Regions from separate parts of the Bacillus sp. C-3-6 genome, predicted to be linked through region 1. Evidence: riboswitches for the same ligand, from Rfam matches in the RefSeq annotation. Region 1 holds a riboswitch; each other region holds the start of a gene.
What was found. Region 1 has a riboswitch for cyclic di-GMP ahead of ACW0JX_RS23265 (WxL domain-containing protein). Riboswitches for the same ligand answer to the same signal wherever they lie in the genome.
Positions count from the first base shown of each region.

Region 1 (7,665 bases):
AGTATAAACCACCTAAAATAACACCATCAAACGACTCATTTGGCATTTCTAGGTTTATATCAACTGTCACTATGCTGTTAGCTGGGACTTTCGTTTCTTTTGGCATTTTAGCAATTTTAGAAAACGGATATTTCAAAGTAGAATCCGTTTTTGGTTCTACTGTACTATAATCTGTAATACCATTGCTATTCGTAATTGCTGTATTAGCAAACGATTCTACCACAACTTCTTTATTCGTATCATTTTTCATTTGGACTTGAATTGTTTGCTTTTGTCCAGGTTGCATTTTCAAATCAAAATACGTTTGATTTTTATCAATTTGATTTTCTGGTATAACTGCTGTCACAGCGAATTTCATTTCAGCTGCATATACTGAAAAAGCGTTTACCATGAAGAATGTAATTAATAGTAAGCTAGTAAATAGTTTTTTTACCATCTCTTATGTAATCCCCTTCATATCCATTTTATAGACAAGAAAGAGACAAGGTTAAAGCCATTCCCTTATCTCTTCTCATTTTCCTCTTTTATCTTAAAATTCCTCTTACTTACATAGGAGCGTCTGTTAGTTCCCAAGTTAGTGAAGTTGTGTATTGTGTTTGTTCTTTTTTCGTTTTACCTGGTACAGATAACTCTACGCTTTGTTTCGCTTCTGTTGCATCTTTACCAAACGTATTTACCCATGTACCCATACCTTGGTTTTCTTTTGCATCGATTAAATCAGATGCTGCACCACTTGGATTTAATGTGATAGATTGTTCTGCTGTTGGTGCGTCGCTACCTGCATTTGATTTCAAAGCTGAATTTTTTAATGTTAATGCCGCGCCATCCAACGCTTTATCATCTGCAGTTTTGAATTGACCATTTTGTTTTACTGTTAAATGCCATCCAGCATTTGTACCACGATTATCTGTTACTTGAACGTAGTTCGGCACGTCAATTACAGAACCGTCTACTTTTTTCTTTACTTTATCTAATTCTGCAAAGTAGATTTCGTTATTCCCTGATGCTTTTTGTGTTTTAAAGTTGAAGTTAGATACATAATCAATACTTAGTGGACCATCTGTACCTTTTTTATCTGGATCAACTGGATCTACAGTTTCATCTGGATTCTCTGGATTAACAACATCAATTTTATCTGTATTTTTCTCGAATTTAATGAATGCTTTTGAGTCTAATTTCCCGCCATCTTTCTCAGCTGCAAATGCAGACGTTCCTACTGATACTGATGATAATGTTACCGCTCCAATTAATGCTATTTTTGCTAGTTTCATAGTTTTATACCCCTTTATGATTATTTTTAAAATTCAGTCATTCTTAATTTTAAATCTTGTATAAGCTTAGTTTGGTGTATCTTCTAAAGTCCAAGTTAACTCAGCTGAATATTTCGCACCTTTTTCTTTCGCTGTCGTACCTGGTACGAATAAGCTCACACTCTTTTTACCTTGTTCTGTTCCTTTACCGAATGCAGTCGTCCAATCACCCATACCTTTATTCTTTGCGGCAGTAGTAATTTCCACCGCATCTCCACCTGGAGCTAGCGTTACTTTATTTTTAAATGTTGTAGGTGCATATTGTGCATCAGTTACAGAATTTACAGCTGGGTTACTTAAGCTTAAAGCTGCATTTGTTAACTCACTATTACCACTTTTAAATTGTGCATTTTGCTTTACTTTCAATTTCCATCCTGCATTTGTACCACGGTTATCTGTTACAGATACGAAGTTAGGTACTTCAACTGTTTTGCTCCCTTGTTTCACTTTATCCAATTTTGCAAAGTACGTTTGATCATTACCAGAGATAACTTGCTCGCCGAAGTGTAAGTTAGAAACGTAGTTAATACTTAATGGACCTTTTGTTCCTATTTCATGGTCACCAGGGTTCTCTGGTGTAACTTTTTCATTTGGATTTTCTGGATTGTTTGGATCTGTTGTGCTTGTATCTTCAATAAACGTTACATCTGTTTTTGATTTCATATTTGCTTTCTCTTCCGCAAATGCTGAAGTTCCTACTGCTGCAACTGATGTTAATGATACTGCACCGATTAATGCTAATTTTGCTAGTTTCATATGTACCTTCCCCTTTTCTCTGTTTTCATCTATTTTTTATTTTGAATACACTTGCTTTCCCCTAATTCTTTTGAATACATATAGAGATAAAACAATCGAAAACAATCCTATATATTGTTTGAAGTCCCGTGTCTGGCCTCCTGTTTTCGGTAAATATTTATCTCCATTTTTATTTTTATCAACTGTCTCTTTTTTTGTATTTATCTTTGTCGGATCAGTTGATGTATTTGGTGTATAGCTATTCGAAAATGTAATACCCGCTTTTGAATTCGTACTTGTAGCCGTTACTACATTTGCCATAAGAAACGGCACACATATAACTGTGGAAACGATAATACCAACTATTTTTTTCATTACTCTCTCCTTTCTAAAATTTATATATTTCATATATTTTTAGAGAGGAGCATCGGTTAATGTCCATTCTAGCTGTCCAGCATATTTAGTATTTGCTTTGACATTCGGCCCTGGTTTTACTTGTAAATGAATTCCTTCGTTTTCCTTCCAATTTAGTGAAACCTCCTCGTCGTTTTTAGAAATATACGAGAATGCTTCTATACTAGAGGTACTTAAAGGTGTATCCTTTCCATTTCGTTTGTAAATCAATGCTCCTGTCAATGTGTCATTTTGTGCTGAAGTTAATGGTGTGATTTCCTTTACATATACACTCCATTTTTGCTTTTTAACACGATCATCGGTTACCTTTAAAGGATTTGAAATCGTCTTCGGTGCGTATGTCGTTGTTTTCGATGGAATTGTTAAATCTCCAAATGTAATTTCTTTTGGTACGTCTACTAACTTTAAAGTCCCATCAACGACAGTAACCGGCACTTGAATCTCCGCTTGTACACCTTGCTTCGTTTCAATTACAACCGTTACAGTATGATTCCCTATTGTTTTGGTATCTGGAATATTGATTAACTTCACTACTGATATTGGTTTATCTACATCCAAATTCGTATCTACAGATAAATCTGTCACAAATTTAGAAATATCCATTTTTGTTAAATCTGTTCCTTGCACTACTTTTTGTGGGACTGGTTTCCCAGTTGGAATACCTTTATACCTTATTTTTGCGATTCCATCTCGATTACTATCTTGTCCATTCTTATCGCCATCTAAATAATTTTTAGCTGACACCGGTATTTCAAGATAACCATCTTTGTAATATTTCATTACATTAGCACCTTTTACAGGAGAACCTGTAATTGTCATTTCATAAATTTTCCCGTTGAATTCTTCTGTTTTTAGCGCATTTACTTTCGCAACCGCAGTGACTTTATTGTTTGTCCTGCTAATATCAAAGAAGCTACTTACATCATCTCCACTCTCCACATCTTGAATGGAAACATCATTCACAGTAAAATCCTTATTCACTTCACTTTCTAATACAAAAGATTTCGCATAGTGAATCTCTTTCGATTGAGCAGGCATATTTTGATATACCTTATAAGAAAGTTGACGGGAATTATCTTCCACAATATCTCCTATTACACTTGGAGCTGGAATTTCAATTTGTGCAATCGCTAATTGGTCGTATGATACATTAACACCTGAAGCATTTAATCTAACTTCTAGCGGTAATTCTGTTAAATTATCAAATGTAATTGTCATATCTGCTTCTGGAGTAGCTACTGGACCTGCTGTTCCAGAAAACTCGATTTTATTATTCCCTTTGTCTTGATACCTAATTGAACTCGTATCATACACGTATAAATTCGTTAAATGACTACCATCATTACGTAACGTTACATTTTTATAACTATTTATCCTTTTGAAATTCCACATTGCCGTTAATGGTACTTTTTTACTTGTTCCGTGTTCATAAAATTCAAAGGAAGCATTATAAGTTTGTCCTGACCTTCCGTTCCCATATAATTGTAAAAAGTTTTTTGCATCACCTTTAGTTATTGGTGTTTTAACATCTACAGATGAAGCTGTCATAGAGTGAATATTAATACGGACATCAATCCATTTCCCTTGATATTCACCAGCTTTTTTTACTAATACGTACTGTTCTCTATTTGAATTTCTAAATGTATATTGACTTTGACCAGTTCTGTCATTGCTACTACCCTTTACCTCATATGTTACTTGTGGGCTCCAAACAAATCTAAAAGCATATTTACCCGAGATAGAAGGCCCTTCACCTGTTCTATTATTTATTACCTTTACATTTGGATATTTAAGAATACTTGTAACAGGACTAGCAGCTAGTAGAGATTTGCTCTTTAATACCTTCTCAGCTTGAATAGCAGGTAATTCCTGATTATTTTCGTTTATCCTATTGCTCTCTTTTAATTCATTTTCCTTTGGTATGAGTTCTTCATTAACCTTTTCTTTCGCTAAAGTCTTCGTTTCTTTTGGAACTTCAGCATTAGTAGAATTTATTTCTTGTTTTTTATTTTCTTCCGATACTTTCACTTTTTCACTTATTTCTTTTTTCATAACTTCCTCTGAAGCCTTTGGATTTTCATCAGAAATGTCTACATTTAAAGCCTCTTTTTTCTCTACAACATGTAGAGAAGGAGATTCAATTTTCTTTTCATTCCCTTCAAACTTCACTATCGGTTCAAATTTGTACTCTCCAGCTTTTTTCATTTGAATGACTACATATACGTCACCGATAAAATTACTTTGTTCATTCTTTTCAATTTTTACAATGTGATCTTCTGTTACTGAAATGTTTTGAATCGCTTTATTGTTTTCGTTCATTTTTTTCGTTTCTGCTTCATTGAACAGCTGTTCATTAGATAATTTCAGCTCGATATTAGCATCTTGTTTATTTGTATTTGTAATCTTTAATACTACATTTTCATCAACTTTTATTTCTTCTTTATCCATATGAACGATAAAACGTCCTTGCTCGTCGTTTGTAACCGCATAAACTTTCGTTGCAGAGTAATCTAGCACACCAACTTGCGTAAATAATATTCCTCCAGCGAGAAGTATACGCCCAAATTTACCTATTTGATTTTGCAATGTACTTCCCTCCCTCACTTCTTATGAACCGAATATTTCGAACATTAAATTTATTATTCAGCTAAATTTACAATCATAATGTGTATTCCTAGAAAATAAAAAGCCTGGTTGCCTTTTCGATTTTCATACATCACAACATGTGTGAAAATCCAAACTGCAACCAGACTATCATAGTAATTTTCATTACCTTAGACTCTTAGCTTTGCGACCTATCCTTTCGAACAGTGTGCCCATTTATTTTTTCTTTTTGAGACAATAAAAAATCTGGTTGCCTCTTCGATTTTCATACATACAACTATGTGTAAAAATCCAAACTGCAACCAGACTATCATAGTAATTTTCATTACCTTAGACTCTTAGCTTTGCGACCTATCCTTTCGAATAGTGTGCCCATTTATTTTTTCTTTTTAAGACAATAAAAAATCCGGTTGCCTCTTCGATTTTCATACATACAACTATGTGTGAAAATCCAAACTGCAACCAGACTATCATAGTAATTTTCATTACTTTAGACTCTTAGCTTTGCGACCTATCCTTTCGAATAGTGTGCCAAAAATAGGTATTTATTTATCGTGTTTTGAATATACCATTAAAACCCAAAAAAGAAAATAGTTTTTTTAGAAAAAAACAATTAATTTTTATAGTCTAAATTTTTTACTGGAAAATCCATAATAAAAACTAAAAAAACATTTTGATCTTAGAAATACATCATACATTCTTTATCGATAAAATGAGATTTTTACTATCCACAAATAGCAAGATAAAATAGAAAAACATCACTTATTTGGAAGTGATGTTTTTTCTATTTAATGCAGTGGTAACATAACCTCAACCGTCGTTCCAACCCCAACTTCACTTTCAAAACTCATTTTACCGTTGTGGTCTTTAATAATTTTTTCTGTAACTACTAAACCTAGACCAGTTCCTGTTTCTTTCGTTGTATAAAAGGCTTCATTTAACTTTGGAATTTTATCTTTCGGAATGCCGCATCCCTCATCTTTCACTTGAATGATGATTCCATCTTTTACAGTAACTTTAATCGTAATTGTTCCGCCAACTGACATTGCTTCAATTGCATTTTTAATTAAATTAAAAAAGACCTGTTTTAATCGTTTTTCATCACATGTAATTGATGGTAAGTCTTTACTGTAAATACCTTGTATGTAGACTCCTTGTTTTAAAGCAGGCTTTTCCATAACTCGAATAACATAAGAGATAATTTCTTGTATGTTATGAGTTTCTGATTCTAGTGATTTAGATTTCTCAAATCCACTAAGTTCTGTAGCAATTATATGAATCCGATCTACTTCTTGTTTCATAATATCACTATAAATTTTATCCTCTGGATGCTTGTCTGCTTGTTTATTCACAAGTTTTTTTAAGTTTGCTAAAGGTCTTCTAATCTTATAACCAATAACCGTTGCCATCTTTCCAACAGCTGCTAGTTTTTCTGTCTGTTTTATTTCTTTGTCCATCATCTCAAGCGTCCGAACATAAGACTGAACCCTCAAAAATATAATCCAACATATGATAGTAAATACGCTATATAATGCCATTGGGATTAAAACGAGAGAAGATTGAATAATGATTCCTGTAAGAGCATACTTTCCGACAAGTATCGCTGGAATTAACCAGAAATATCTTTTATTCACAAAGATTGGTGCAAACAAAATAAAAAATCCTTCTACTATATTTCCACCGTCAAATTCTGCATCGCTACCATAATAAATCATAATGTTATGGATAAAATCTAATACATTATAGCCAATTAGAATAATATACTTTACCGCAAAAGCATTCTTCCATTTCATAAAGTATATCCCAACGCAAAACAATACCACCATCAAAAAGTAAAGCCATAAACCTAAACCATCTTCAAACTCTCCTACACCTTCTTGCTCTCCACCGATTAACGGTACGATAAATTCATAGGCAAGATCATATACAAAAAATATAATGAAAAATAAACTTAAAAATGCTTTCAGCGCCTTTATTTCTTCGTTTTTAAATATATAGCCTTTATTCATATGGTAACTCCTAGCTTTTCTTCCACTTCGATTTCAGTATTTCCACACTTCTTTGGGAGAATGATGTCTATTCTCGTTCCAGTATCTCTTTCACTTGAAATATGCAGCTCACCAAGGTGCTCGGCGACAATTCGATTCGCTACCGTAAGTCCCAGACCAATTTTATCCTGTTTCGTTGTATAAAAGGGCTCTGTAACACGAATTAAGTTTTCTTGCTTAATACCATGACCATTATCGATTATACTGATTATTACATATTCTTTTCCTTTATCTTCTAATTGCAAATGTAATATGCCACCTTGTTCCATTGCCTCTAAAGCATTTTTTATCGTATATAAAAAGACTCCTCTTATTTTTCGTTCATCACATTCAATTTCTATTGTTTTTTCTTCCACATTAGAAATAAACTGCACGTTTAATTCATTCATTTTTTCGCGAAGACTTGTTATTACTTGTAATACAATTTTTCCTACATCATGTTTCTTATAAATAGAAGGTTTGCATGTAGCAACTTCCATTAACTCACTTATCATATTATTCATATTTTCTATTTCAAAAATCATACGTTTATAAATAGGATCCTCTTCATGCTT
Region 1 is NZ_CM137247.1:4,519,845-4,527,509, forward strand. It holds gene ACW0JX_RS23245 (DUF916 and DUF3324 domain-containing protein) at 1-436, opposite strand, end outside; gene ACW0JX_RS23250 (WxL domain-containing protein) at 546-1,271, opposite strand; gene ACW0JX_RS23255 (WxL domain-containing protein) at 1,338-2,066, opposite strand; gene ACW0JX_RS23260 (hypothetical protein) at 2,103-2,420, opposite strand; gene ACW0JX_RS23265 (WxL domain-containing protein) at 2,460-5,045, opposite strand; cyclic di-GMP riboswitch class I at 5,198-5,286, opposite strand; cyclic di-GMP riboswitch class I at 5,358-5,446, opposite strand; cyclic di-GMP riboswitch class I at 5,518-5,606, opposite strand; gene ACW0JX_RS23270 (ATP-binding protein) at 5,852-7,072, opposite strand; gene ACW0JX_RS23275 (ATP-binding protein) at 7,069-7,665, opposite strand, start outside.

Region 2 (7,665 bases), 1.8 Mb from region 1:
CCTGCCGGTGTTTCTACTTCCACCAACTCATACTTCCCAATAGGTAAATCTGAAACGTTTGCTTTTCCTTCTTTATCCGTCGTTACTTTCGCAACTACTTTTCCTTTTGAATCACGTACTTCAAATACAACATTTTCTAATGGAGCTTTACTATCTTTATCTATTTTTGTTATCTCTACATTCCCTGTATTCACCATTTCATTTTCTACTTTTAATGATAGAACCTCGGTCATGCCTTTTTTGATTTCAAATGATACTGGTTTTTCTAGTTTTTTATAACCAGGCAAACTTTCTACCTCTACTAATTCATACTTTCCTACAGGTAAATCTGAAACATTTGCTTTTCCTTCTTTATCTGTCGTTACTTTTGTAACTTCATTCCCCTTTTCATCTTGGACGATGAATGTTACTCCCGCTAACGGTGCTTTATTATCTTTATCTATCTTTGTTATCTCTACATTTCCCGTATCTACCATTTCATTTTCTATTTTTAATGATAGAACTTCAGTCATGCCTTTTTTGATTTCAAATAATACTGGATCTGTTAGTTTCTTATAGCCTGGTAAACTTTCTTTCTCTACTAATTTGTACTTTCCTACTGATAGATCTGAGATTTTTGCTTTACCATCTTTATCTGTTTTTACTTCCTTTACTACTGTTCCAGCTTCATCTTGCACTTCAAAGACTACGCCTTTTAATGCTTTTTTGTTGTCTTTATCTACTTTTGTAATTTCTACTGAACCTTTATCTAACTGTTCATTTTCTACTTTCAATGATAAGACTTCTGTCATACCCTTTTTAATTTCGAATGATACTGGCTCTGTTAGCTTTTTGTAGCCTGGTAAACTTTTCGTCTCTACTAATTTGTACTTTCCTACTGATAAATCTGAGATTTTTGCTTTACCATCTTTATCTGTTTTTACTTCTGTTACTACTTTTCCTTGCTCATCTTGCACTTCGAAGACTACGCCTTCTAATACTTTTTGACTATCTTTATCTATTTTTGTAATTTCTACTGAGCCTTTGTCTAACTGCTCATTTTCTACTTTTATTACTAAAGCTTTTGTCATACCTTTTGTAATTTCAAATGGTACTGGTTCTGCTAGATTTTTGTAACCTGGTAAGCTTTTCGTCTCTACTAATTTGTACTTTCCTACTGATAGATCTGAAACGTTTGCTTTTCCTTCTTTATCTGTTACTACTTTTCTTACTACGCCATCTTTCTCATCTTGGACTTCAAATTCGACACCGGCTAATACTGCCCCGTTTTCTTTGTCCACTTTTGTAATTTCTATATTACCTTTGTCTACCATTGCATTTTCCACTTGTATTGGGAATATGCCGTCCCCTGTTACATTTACTTCGAACTCTGTTTCTTTTAATTGGTAGCCTTCAGGTGCTTTTGTTTCTTTTAAAATATATTTTCCTGGTGCTAACGGTTTAGAGATTGCCTTACCATCTTTATCTGTAACAATATGTTCGACTACTACACCGTCTTTTACTATATCAAACTCTGCATTTGCTAATGGTTTCTCACCATTTTCCGAATCAATTTTCTTTACTTCAATTTGACCCTTTTGCATAGTATTTTTAATTTCAATTGTTTTTGTTTCTCCAGCTTGAAGTGTAACCTCTACTGGACTTGTTAATTTTTGATATCCTTCTGGTGCTACTGTTTCATATACTTTATACGTCCCAGGAGCTAAAGTTTGAGGTACTGAAAAACCTTTTTCGTCCGTTTTCAGTTTTGCAACAACTTCATTTGCACTATTTCGGACTTCAAATTCGGCAGCTTTTAACCCTTTGTTCGGATTCTCAGAATCTATTTTATGAAGCGATACTGTACCATCTTTTGGAGCTTCAGGCGGCGTAATAGTTACTTCTTTTGATGTTAAAGTTTTATCATCAAAATGTAATTCCGCTTTATTAGGAATCTTCTTATCTACGTAAGAAGATAAGTCTGCATTATTTTTGATTTTCGCCTTGATACTGAGATTAATTATCTGGTCTTCATACGACTTATAGTCAAAACTCTCACCAAACGTAAATGTTACTTCACTTCTTTGTTTATCTATATTTAACGTTCCTTTAGAAGTAATATCTTGGCCATTTTGATCATACACTTTTGCCTCTAATACTTCTAAAACATCTTCTAAATCATCACTAATTACCATAGATGTGTATTTAGGAGGATCGTTCGGTATGTGTGTACCAACTTGGTATTGAATAACTTGATCCATTTTTGTTAACTGCTCATTCTCTACAAGCTTGCCATTCTCATCAACTATATTTTTTTCAATGCTAGGTGGATTATTGTCACCTGAACCGGATCCTCCCCCACCACTTACAAATACTTGTCCTACTTTTTCTTCAGTTTTAATATTTTTACCTTCTAATTTCACAGTATTTTTATGAGGCTTCGCAGCAGGATTTGTAACCTTTGTTTTATATCTTAAAATATAGCCTTTTGAACTGTCTGGAAACTCAATTGTAAATCCAGCCTTTGTTGCATTAATTTTAATGTTAGATAAATCTGCTGGCTTAATATTTGTTGGTGCATAACCATCTTCAAATACAGCCTCTTCTAATACTACGCTGTCTGTAATTAACTCATGTCCAGGTCCTAATGTATCTGTTAATTTAAGATCTTGCATTTCTGTTCCAGTTGCATTTACATATACAAGCCAATCAGCAATCGAAGGATCTTCTTGATTATAAGAACCCCATTTCAATAGATTATCTGTATTGGGCTGTGGCTTCGGTCTCTCTGTCGTATTACTTACATTTACTTCTTTATTAACGATTTGACCATCAACGTTAAATTCTAATGGAATTTCTTTAACACCATCATATGCTTCTAAACCAAAGTAGAATTCTACGAATAAAGAACCTTTAATGTTATTCTTTCCTTCTACGTAATCACCCATAGTACACGTTAATAGACCCTTTTTCATCTCACATGTACCAACTGTTTTTCCTTCAGCATCTTTTAAAGGAAAACTCATATTCATAAGGTCTTTTCGAAACTCTTTTGGCATATCAATTGTGAATTGATCTCCACTTTTTATTTTTTCTTTAGCTGACCACTTCACTTCTACTTTCATACCATCTGAGGCTTGATACGGTTCAGATGTCGTGCCATCAGTACGGGAAATATTAATTTCGTCCACTGGACTTTTCATCACAGCAGCTTGAATAACTGGAGCCCACACATTCAGCACTGAAAATAATACTAGAAAAACTAATGAAACCATTGAAATATGCCTTTTAGTACTTTTCATTTGCATAGTTCCCTCCTATTTTTTTATATTTATATAACAAAAAAAGACCGTCCGGTTGCATCAAAAATGTGCAACCAGACGATCTTAGTAACCAATATGTATTACCGTAGACTCTAAGCTTTGCGGCCTATCCTTTCGAATAGTGTGCTAAAAATATCTTTTATTCTTTTTTTGTTTCATTTTCCTCTTAAACCAAATATTACTATACCGTCTGGACGGTTATAATTCAATACTCTATAAAATTGTTCTATTTTTCTAATAAAAAAAACAATTCACCACTACATTAAATAAGTAATGGTGAATTGTTTTCGCATTATATAGTTCGTATATTCTATTTATATGAATTACTAATAAGAGCTTGAATCACTTTTTCTCTTAACTCGGGGCTTAGTCTGCCAACCCCTAAATATTCCGAATACCATAATCCATCTGCTGCTAATCTAATAATTGTTGCACAAACTGAATCTATCTCATCGTTTTCTATATTCTTTTGCAGTTGCTGAAATGATTGTTGTAATGGCTCAAGTAATTCAGGTTTTAACATGAATGCTGCCATCATACTACTAGACAACTCTTCTGTTCTTCTCTCATTACTTAATCTTTCCTCTACAAAAGAGCGAACCCATCTCCCTTTCCTCTCTGAGTCTTCCGCTACTTTATTGTAAATAGCGCCCTCATTATCCTCTATCCCTCTGACTATCATACCTTCTATTAAAGCTTCTTTATTTGCAAAGTGATACAATAATCCACCTTTACTTACACCCGCCTCTTTTGCCACTGCTTCTAAGGTTAATTTAGCAACCCCTTTACATTGCACAATTTGAGAAGCGGCCGCCAAAATCTTTTGCCGCGTTATGCTGATACTCATTCCTTTTTAAAACCCCATTTCTACTAAATTTATATAAATACGAATCTTATTTTTAATATTGTTGATTACTACTAAGTATTTTCTTTATACAACAAAAGCTGCATTACCTTTGAATTTTTAGTTACTTATTCTATTAAAAATTTCCATATCATTCAATATGATAACATCAAATACATAACATTGACTATACATCTATACTTTTATATTCATCGAAAATATATCCATAAACACGAAATGTATAAAAATTGATTATCCTTATACATCTAATCTATAATTTAAAGAGGTTTATATTTTCATAAAAATAAAGTGAAATTTTATAAGGATGATTCCATTGAAAAAATTTTCTATTAGTTATTTAATATGCTTACTGTTTTTTTCTATCATTGTGAATGTTTTACAGTATACAAGCGTTCCAAATTATGCGGATTCATGGGGGCCGATTTGGGTATCTATTATTATGCTTTCAATTCTTGGAAGTATTCCTGTTCTTATCGCTTGTTTAATAGGCGAATTTTGTTATAGAAAAATAAAAGGAAGTCACGAATTAAAAATCGGTATTCCTTTATTTATAGTGTTAGGTATTTCCTACAATCATTTCTTCTTTATGTTGTTTAACGACCGATATTTTCTATCCTTTAATTTAGAAGCCTTTTTGGAAACAGGCCTACCTATTACGTTATCATCTTTATTATTTTACCTTATAAGACGCCGTTAATTCTTTCATCATTACATAAAAAAATGTTATTACTCTTGTTACATCGAGTAATAACATTTTTATTTAAATCTATTTAACTAATTTGCTTCCAACTAGTATCCTTCACATCTTCGCTAGTCGGCTTTCTAACTGATTTCACAAAACATTCCTCGCAAGCACCAAATGCAATGAAGTTTTTCTGTGCTTGTCTTAACGAGACTTCATTTGCCCCGCCTTCAAAGTCAGGATCGTTAAACTGTACCTCATCATCTTCCCAGTAACATATATTACAAATTTCATATGTACCTGGTGGTTCTTCTTCTATTGTTCTATACCCGCAGCACGGACATGTATATTTCATTCCGTTACTCCATTATTCATTTCTTTTTTCTCCCATATATTCCGGCCCATAAAGAATGTAACAGCGCAAATCATAGTTATTACCATGAAAGTAGTATTAGAATCCTCATATGTAGTTGGAATTCCAATCGTTACAGAAACAATACTAAAAGCTAAAAGTAAATATAATAATAAAGATAGAATATAGCTTAGTTTAAATCGTAAAATGATACCTCTAAACAATAGCTCACCAAGTAGACAGCCACCTAAAATGATAGGTACTCCGAAATATAATGTAAGGACTCCCATTTGCGCAGTAGATTGAATTATCTTACCGATTATGTTCGGCGAAACCAGCTCACTATTGTTTCCCATCCTATCATATAAATCAAGTGCCGTTACTGAAATAAAGAAACTTAATATAGAAAACGAATACGGTATTAAAAATTTGCTCACTCTCATTCACCTCACTTTTTTTGTTTCACATATATTATTCATTACTTTCACAAAAAAAATAGCCCTCTATGCTAAAACATAGAGGGCATAATTTTTATATAAAAACCTATACCTTATCCTGAAATCCCCCCTAAACAGAACATCTAAACTATCTGTGCCCTATATTCTTTAGGGGATAGGTGGTTATTAGAAAGTAGTGCCTTCTTTTTTATAATATTCTTTTGAAATCTCTTCATAAAATGCGGCTGATGTCGCGTAGAAATACGGTGCTAACCATAAGAAACCGATTCCTATAGTAAGAATACTTAATATGAACCAGCCTAAGAAACTTAAGCATAGTAAAAAGTAATCCATTTTATGTCCATTCATCATATGACGACTCTCAGTAATCGCTTGATTCGCTGTATATTCTGGATGATCATTCAAAATAAAATATGTCATAGAATAAGAAAATGATTTAATAATACCTGGAATAATAAGAAGTAATGTCCATAGAGTCAAGTATACATACATTAGTAAATATGTTAAAAACGACTTCATCAACTTACTTCCATCGCTAAACCATCTAAATATATGACCAATGCGAGCATCAGTCCCACGAATTGCATTTAAAACAAGATAATAGGCACCTATTGTTAATGGACCAATAACAAGCATTACTATAATACTTACTGTAAGTGAATCACTTGCCTCTTCCCAACCCCAAAATATCGAGAAAATACCTGTTGTTAGCATTTCAACAGCTCCAATAAGGATTCCAATTAATAAAGTTGCCCCTACCGCTAATCCCCATCTTCCTTTTAATGCATCAAGTGCTTCTCTTTTCAACTGACTTATCATATATAACCTCCTAATACTATTTATATTTTAGTATACCATTTATATCAAAAATTCCACAGATTTCCCTGAAATAGAAGCATACTCCTTTTTGCATACGTATTAATACATGTGTGCTGTAGTTGTACTAATATATGGATTAAACGACTCTTTTCCCTATAACAAAAAAGCTTGCCCTTCAGAATAGGCAAGCTTTCTCAAATTATTCCTCACTGATTCTCTTCTTATACCAATCCTGCATTCTCTCCGCATCTTCTACTCTCGTATGCTCTAATTTGTAACTAGATGATGCACTAGAAAACTTATACGTACATAAATCCGCTCGGCGCTGGAAATATGATTGTGTCTTCTCCATTGATTGGACATGTCTTCTTCTAATAAGTCCTGTATATTTTCCGACGCTACGATAGACAAGTGTAATTTGTTCTCCGTTAACACTGTAACCATTTGTTTTAAATGTTGCGTATCCAAGTGTAAAGATGAGGATCGCGAGCGGAATTAATGCCCACATGATGAAGTGCTTTTCAGAGTATATACTTATTCCAGTAAGCGGGATTGCGAGCATAGCGAAAAAGATAAAACTATCAATGAGATAACGGCGCAATGCTGCTTTTGGTAATGCAATAATGTTTGCATTCAGTTCGTATGGTAATTGTAAATGGGCGAGTAACTGTTGTACTCGATCTTTTCGAATGATTGGGTGCAGTGTAACCTTTTCTTTTTCGTCACTCATTCCTTTACTTTGAATGACTTCTACTTGCACAGCACAATAACCGAATGGTTGGCGTAAAATACTTTCTTTTATCGTAATACCTTGAATACGATGCAATTTTAGTACGAGCTCTTTTTTCTCAAGCAATCCTTGCGAAATGCGGACTTCGTCATTTCTTCGATTCACTGTGAAATCGCCATGTTTTAACGCGTAACCGATTGTAGATATAATCCAAGAAAGAACGAGTAACATGGCTACCATGAAAATCCAGCCATATATATCATGTTCCATTACATACGACTTTACGCCATTCTCTATCCATTTCGGAATGTACTCATCTACTTGGTGATAAACGAAAAAGATTAAAGAGAATAATAGTCCAAATTGACCAGATGTAACAGATGCTAATAAAATCTCTTTCCAAGTTAATTTATATTCTGTCGCTTGTTTTTCTTCTGTAACAATTTCTTTTTCTACT
Region 2 is NZ_CM137247.1:1,058,545-1,066,209, reverse strand. It holds gene ACW0JX_RS05480 (SpaA isopeptide-forming pilin-related protein) at 1-3,287, opposite strand, end outside; cyclic di-GMP riboswitch class I at 3,348-3,440, opposite strand; gene ACW0JX_RS05475 (TetR/AcrR family transcriptional regulator) at 3,613-4,149, opposite strand; gene ACW0JX_RS05470 (hypothetical protein) at 4,481-4,864, shown strand; gene ACW0JX_RS05465 (CPCC family cysteine-rich protein) at 4,938-5,204, opposite strand; gene ACW0JX_RS05460 (hypothetical protein) at 5,201-5,644, opposite strand; gene ACW0JX_RS05455 (DUF975 family protein) at 5,825-6,478, opposite strand; gene ACW0JX_RS05450 (PH domain-containing protein) at 6,678-7,665, opposite strand, start outside.
Region 2: it holds a riboswitch for cyclic di-GMP, as region 1 does, so the genes downstream of both, ACW0JX_RS05480 (SpaA isopeptide-forming pilin-related protein) here and ACW0JX_RS23265 (WxL domain-containing protein) in region 1, are expected to answer to the same signal.

Region 3 (7,665 bases), 1.1 Mb from region 1:
TATTTACATATTCTGAAAGTGGAACCATTTCAAGATTGTATCCACACTCTCCAATTAACTGTATAAATTGTTCAAACTCAATTTGATGTGGATGACAAATATGTAACGTCTCTCCTACAATTTGCGAATCTTTTAAATACAATACAATTGATTTACTAGCTAAATCAATTGGTGTGAAATCAACTTTCCACTTCACATTTGGTGCTTTCCCAATTAATAGCATTGTTTTAATAAGACGATAAAATGCGTTTCCTTCAATATTTTGTTGGAACGAACCTGTTTCTGAATGACATGCTAAATTACCTGCACGATAAATATTTCCGCGCAAACCATTTTTCATTGCTTCACGAACAATGTTTTCCGCTTGTAGTTTACTATTTGAATATACATTCTCTAAGTCTACACTGTAATTAAAATCACCAGTTTTCATGTATGTATCCCATTGATCTACCGCTAATTCTAACGGGATACCAATTGTAGAAATAAAATGGAATGTAGCACCTTTCTCCGCTAATGCTAGCATACGGCTAGTTCCTTGGACATTTATATTTTCAAATTGTTTTACATCTCCAAAATGTCTTACATCTGCACCGCAATGAATTATCGTATCCATCTTAGAACTGATGAACATAAATTCTTCTTCGCTCATCCCAAGATACTCTTCCCCCAGATCACCAGCTACGGCCTGTATACGCTGTAACCATTCTTCACATATATCACTAAAGTAGCCTGTTAATGTATCTATAATTCTTTGTTGCACATCTTTGGTTGGTCTTACTAAACAATAAATAGTAGCAGATGTATCTCTCAACAATTCATATAATATGTGTGATCCTAAATAACCAGTAGCTCCTGTTAAAAAGACATTTGAAATCTGGTTTTCTTCCAAAACGTTTGCATACGTGATAGTATCTGGTTCGTGAATCACTTTATATTCACGAAATACTTCTTCTTTGTCTACTTTTACTTCTCGCTCAATTCGAGCTAATCCATATATCGTTCTTTCTTTAAAGAAATCTTGAATTGTTAAATGTGAAAAATCTTCTTTTAACAATGTTAAGACTCGTAATACTTTTAATGAATGTCCACCAATTGTAAAGAAATCATCATGCACTCCAACTTTTGAAATTCCTAATACTTCCGCCCAAGCGCGCGCTATTTGTTTCTCTGCTTTATTAGAAGGTGCAACATATTCTTGTAGACGAACCGGTTCATACTTTTCTTCTAACTGAGCTAACTTCTTAACATCAATCTTTTTATTAGGTGTAAGTGGTAATTCATTAATATAAATTAGTTTAGATGGCACCATATAATCTGGTAATTGCTCTTGTAACTGATAAACTAATTCTGGTATTTCTTTTTTATTTAAAGTTGTATAGAACGCGATTAAATATTGGCTACCTTCCTTACTCTTCTTAGCAAACACAGCATTTTCTTTTATATTATGATTTTGAGAAATTTTACTTTGGATTTCTCCTAGTTCAATACGATGTCCTCTAATCTTTACTTGATCATCTTTCCGATGTAAAAATTCTATATGTCCATCCTCTAACAACTTAACAATATCACCTGTTTTATATATATTAACTATAGGATTAAAAGGGTTCTGAATAAAAGCTTCAATTGTTTTATTAGGCTTATTAAAATACCCTTTTGCTAATCCTACTGAATCTATATATAATTCACCAGGTACACCAATTGGACAAAGATTCATATTCTCATCCAAAATCATAACTTGATAATTAGCACATGGTTTACCAATGGGAATACTCGCAACATCCTCATTTAACTGACTAGGTATTTTATAGGTTGTCGTCACTACAGTACATTCTGTCGGTCCGTATACATTATGAATTTCAACATTTGTACCTATTCTTTCTCTCCACAATTTAATAACCTCTACAGGCAACATTTCACCGCCAATCGCAATTCTTTTTAGGGAAGCTAGCTTATATATATCTTCTTCTGCTAAATAAGTTGCTACTTGTCGAACAAAAATTGTTGCTAATGCCAAGATCGAAGTTGCTTTCACTTTATAGATTGCATTTGCAAATGCTTCTACAGACAATCGCTCTTCCTCTAATAATACATACAAGTTTCCTCCGCAGAATAAAGAAGCAAATGACTCCCATACAGAAGCATCGAAACTAAAAGAAGGAAATTGGGCAAATACATCCTCTTCTGTCAATTCATATTGCTTTTGCATCCAAGTGTACAGATTAACAACCCCTCTATGTGCTAACATCGTTCCCTTTGGATTCCCTGTTGAACCAGACGTATAAATCATATAAGCTACATCATCACAATGAATAGACAACTTTACATCTATATCTTCACAAGTTTCACTATCATACATTGAAACTGTTTGAACTCCATCACATGTTATAGGCGTCTCTTTCATCAATATAACTTTCGCTTGGCTATCTTGAATAATGTACTGTATTCTACTTTCCGGATAATCTGGATCAATCGGAACATACGCTGCACCAGCTTTTAATATAGCTACCATACTTACTACTGTGTCTATGCTACGTTTCATAAATATTCCAACATAGTCTCCTAATTGGACGCCATTTTTAATTAACATATGAGCTATTTGATTACTTTTTTTATTTAGCTCCTCATAAGTTAAAGTACCTTCCCTTGAAGATAAAGCTATACGATTTGGAAATTGAGTAACAGTATTATAGAACATATCGACGATACTTTTCTCAGGATATACTGCTGTCGTATCATTCACTTGACTATAAAGTGCCATCTCGGCCTCTGTAATAATATTAAAATTCTTTATATAATTATTCTTATTTTGTGATGTACCAATTAAAACACCTTGTATTTGTTGTGCATAACGAGTAATCGTTGTTTCCTTCCAATTAACACTATTAAATATTATTTCTACACTTTGCATATTTTTACTAAATACAAATTGTAATGTATTCGTGTCTTGTAGCTCATAATATGTTTCACCAATAATAATAGGTGACATTTCATATAATGTATTACCGTTTTGAAACTCTTCTATTTCTTCCTCATTCATTTCTTTAATTTGTTCCAGTTGCTCTTCAATCTGTAAATTCAAACTTTCATAGGAGAGAAAATTAGAAACTTCAATAGTAATCGGAAATAAACTTCCTCTTACATGATAAAGCACGACAATATGTTTTTCTTTAGAAATATGATATAACCACGTTGCAGTCGCTCCTATTAAATCTACAATATGAGTCAAATTTGGAAATAGTTCAGTTTTCCTTTTTATCCTAAGTTCCGTTCCTTGCACATCTTTAGGTATTTTAATACTTCCTTCTACTTTCCCTAAAAATTCTTTTACCATCTCATTATAAGAAATTGCTAATTTCATATTTATGTAAATTCCTCTCTTAAATATAATAAAGGTGTGAAAATTCACACCTTTTTCATCCCTTATTAACGGGCAGATTCGTTCAATTCATAATCAGTAGCGGAGATATCCCCTTTGATTAGAATTGAACTTTCTCCTTATTCGCTTTTAAACTCACCAATAAGCTCTTGTAATTCCTGAGAAAGCCAACTTAAAGAAGTCGCTAATTCTGCAATATCTTGTACTGATATTTCTTGCTCTTTCATGCTTTCTTCAACATTACTACTGCTGTTGGCATAAGTGTTTGCAATATGTGATAATTCATTTACGACTTGAACGATATTCTGGCTATTTTGTAAAATGTCACTCGAATTACCCGAAACAGCTTTTACTTGATCTGTAACAGATTGCGCTGATTTGGAGATTTTTTCAAAGAAATTCCCACTACTTTGAACAAGTGAAATTCCAGTTTCTACTTCTTTTGAACCTTTTTGCATTGAAACTACAGCATCTTCTGTCTCAGCTTGTGTTTCACCAATTAATTTCGCTATATCTTTAGCAGACGCTTCCGTTTGTTCTGCTAATTTTCGTACTTCATCAGCAACAACTGCAAACCCTCTCCCCGCTGCTCCAGCACGTGAAGCCTCAATAGAAGCATTTAAAGCTAATAAATTTGTTTGATTTGAAATACCTGTAATTACAGTTACGATATCACTAATTTCTTTTGACCTTGTTTCTAACGAATAAATGATGGAAGATAAATCTTGTACTGCATTTTGAATTAAACTCATTTGATTAATAATTTGTCCAATCACTTCATTACCTTCAATTGAATGTTGCTCCATACCTTCAGAAGCAACCGCAACTTGTTTCGCAGCCCCAGTTATCTCTTCTACCTTATCTTCCATTCCATGTACAATCCCTAAACATTGTTGTACTGAAGTTTTTTGAGACTGTGCCCCTACTCTTAAACCTTCAATAGAACTTGCAATCTCTTGAACTGCCATGCTGTTTTCCTCTGTACTCGCCGACAATTCTTGTGAAGAAGAAGAAACTTGCTCAGCAGTTTGCCTTACTTTATCTATAATCCCTTTAAACTTTTCAATCGTGTTATTGAAATAAACATTAATAATTCCAATATCATCTGGTCTTTCTTTTAATTTAATACTCAAGTCACCTTCACCAATTTTACGTAACCCTTCTCGTAAATCTTTTAATGGCGCTAATGAGTGACGCACGATAAAGAATTGAGTAATAGTCGCAATCGCTAATGAAATAATGATAAAGAGTAAGCCCTGTATCATAAACTTCTCTTTTGTAATAGGAACAATGGAAGCATCTAAGTCAGCCGCAATAATTGCAACAATATTGTTTTCTCCATCTGTAATTGGTTCTAATATTGTCACCCACGAACCTATTTCATCTTCATATACTTCTGTCATTTGGGCCTTTTTCGTATCAATGACTTTATCGTATGCCTTCATCCAATGAGCGGGTTGTTCATAATAATCTCCCGGCTTTATAGGGAACGCTTTTGTTAACTCTGTAGTCAAACCAACGAGTTGTAATTCTCGCTTTTCATTCGGCTTTGCTCCTGTAACATACGTTTGTCCAACACTTTTCAATTCTTTTGACACTTCATCTAATTTCTCTGTTAACTTTTCTTTTTTCACTTTTTCGGCTGTAGGATCTTTCGCCATGTCTCTAACTAATTCTACATCCAATTTTTTCAATACTATTTCTCCTGTTTCAATAGACTGCCTTTCAAATAAAGACATCATACTATTTTGAAACATGTTGAAACTTAGTGCACCCATACTTCCAACAAGTGTCAAAATAACTAATACGGTTAATAAGACGTTCTTTTGAAGGAACGATAACTTATGCCAATATTTTTTCATTAATATCCACCTTCCTTAATTAACATAAACAAAAAAAACAAAATATATGAATATTTTGTTTGAAAATGTTTCTCAATATGTTCGAGAATAAAAAAAAGCCAATGTAAAAGCATTGGCCAAGACCAACCCTATCCGTCCGGTAACTGGCTAGCGTAGCCTTTCGACCTTAGCTCCTGTAGTTTTGCGTCCTCATGTTTCCATCAGTTTGCCTTTCTCGCTGAACGAGTTGAACGATATGGGAGTTCTATGAGAATTAATTTATTCTCTTTCAAAGATTACAACATATAAATCAAAATGTCTACTTATTTAGAGATATAAATACAAATTTTTAATGCATTGCTTTTTCAAAATAATTTCAAAAAGTACGTGAATGTTACTTTTTTTGTGTTATATAATAAAAAATGTATAAACAACAAGGATTTCTTCGGGTATTTATTTAATTTCCATTCAAATTAAACTATTCGAATATATCTTAACTAATGAATTTCGGAGGTAGTTTATCATGTTTTGGCTACAATTTCTTACCTTGTTACTCTGTATTTTTATTGGTGCACGCCTAGGCGGAGTTGGTTTAGGAGTAATGGGTGGAGTTGGTATGGCAATACTCGTTTTTGTCTTCCACTTACAACCAACCGCGCCTCCTATCGATGTAATGCTTATGATTTTGGCAGTAATTACAGCCGCTGGTGCTTTGCAAGCTGCTGGAGGAATGGACTATCTTGTTCATCTAGCTGAAAAAGCATTGCGAAAAAATCCAAAGCGTATTACTTTTTTTGCTCCAATTGTTACTTATTTATTCACACTATGTGCAGGTACTGGTCACGTTGCCTATTCTGTACTTCCTGTTATTGCAGAAGTCTCTCGTGAATCAGGGATTAGACCGGAACGCCCAATGTCGATTGCCGTAATCGCTTCTCAGCAAGCAATTACAGCTAGTCCAATTTCAGCTGCCACAGTTGCTCTTTTAGCAATGTTAGCTGACTATAAAATCACTTTATTAGATATTTTAAAAGTGAGTATTCCTTCTACTTTCATTGCTTGTATGTTAGCAGCATTCGTTGCTAGTAAGATGGGAAAAGAATTAAATGAAGACCCTGAATACTTAAAACGATTAAAAGAAGGAATGATTCCTAAGCTTGAAGAGAAAAAAAAATTTGTAGGTGTAAAGGGCGCAAAATTATCAGTTATCCTTTTCCTTGTAGGAACCTTCCTTGTTGTACTTCTTGGTTCATTTGAAGCACTTCGTCCAGGATGGATAGTTGATGGGAAGTTAGCCCGTCTTTCCATGCCGAACACAATTGAGATGGTTATGTTAACTATCGCGGCTCTTATTATTATTTTCTGTAAACCAAATGTAGAAAGCATTGTGTCTGGTAACGTCTTTAAAGCAGGGGCAACAGCAGTTGTTGCTATTTTCGGTATCGCTTGGATGGGAGATACTTTCTTTAATGGAAACTTAAATATGATTCAAGGATCCATTCAGCATTTAGTAACAAGTGCACCTTGGCTATTTGCCATCGCGCTATTCATTCTATCTATTTTACTGTACAGCCAAGCAGCAACAGTACGTGCCTTAATGCCACTTGGACTATCCCTTGGTATTCCACCAGCGCTACTGATTGCGATGTTCCCTGCAGTAAATGGATATTTCTTCATTCCGAACTATGGAACAATCGTTGCTGCTATTAACTTTGACCGTACCGGTACAACAGGTATTGGTAAATACGTATTAAATCATAGCTTTATGATTCCAGGCTTAATTGCAACATTTACTTCTATCGGAATTGGAATGCTCTTAATTTCAATTATGTTTTAAAGAAAAAGCACAAACCTTTATTTAAAAAGGTTTGTGCTTTTTTAATCAAACGTTTGTTTAAATTTTTTGGGCAGTCTACTTCTCGATGTAGCACTTAAAATACTACATGTCCTTTTCTACAAACTTCTCTTTACTTCTTCAGCTAATTTTCTCGTACTTTCATACGTAGATTCAGCTAAACTAATTGCTGAAATAACTGAAACACCGTCCGCACCCGCTTCTATAACTGCCGCTGTATTTTCAATTGTAATCCCACCAATACCAACGATTGGCACTGTAATTCCTTGTTCTCTAAAATAAGCTAATCCTTTCGTTCCTTGAACAGCTTTCGTATCTTTTTTCGTACTCGTTGGGAAAATAGGTCCAACGCCTAAATAATCTGCTCCGTTTTCGATTGCAAAGCGTGCTTCTTCAATTGTATGAGCAGATACACCGATAATTTTATCTCCCATTTTTTCACGAACAGATGTAATTCCTTCATCATCTTGTCCTACATGAACACCATCTGCATCTAATTCAATGGCTAATTCTACATCATCATTTACAATGAAAGGAACACTATATTCCTTACAAAGCGTCTGCAATTCTTTTGCAAAGCGCACTCTATCTCC
Region 3 is NZ_CM137247.1:437,378-445,042, reverse strand. It holds gene ACW0JX_RS02260 (non-ribosomal peptide synthetase family protein) at 1-3,358, opposite strand, end outside; gene ACW0JX_RS02255 (methyl-accepting chemotaxis protein) at 3,496-5,238, opposite strand; cyclic di-GMP riboswitch class I at 5,374-5,458, opposite strand; gene ACW0JX_RS02250 (anaerobic C4-dicarboxylate transporter family protein) at 5,741-7,054, shown strand; gene thiE (thiamine phosphate synthase) at 7,171-7,665, opposite strand, start outside.
Region 3: it holds a riboswitch for cyclic di-GMP, as region 1 does, so the genes downstream of both, ACW0JX_RS02255 (methyl-accepting chemotaxis protein) here and ACW0JX_RS23265 (WxL domain-containing protein) in region 1, are expected to answer to the same signal.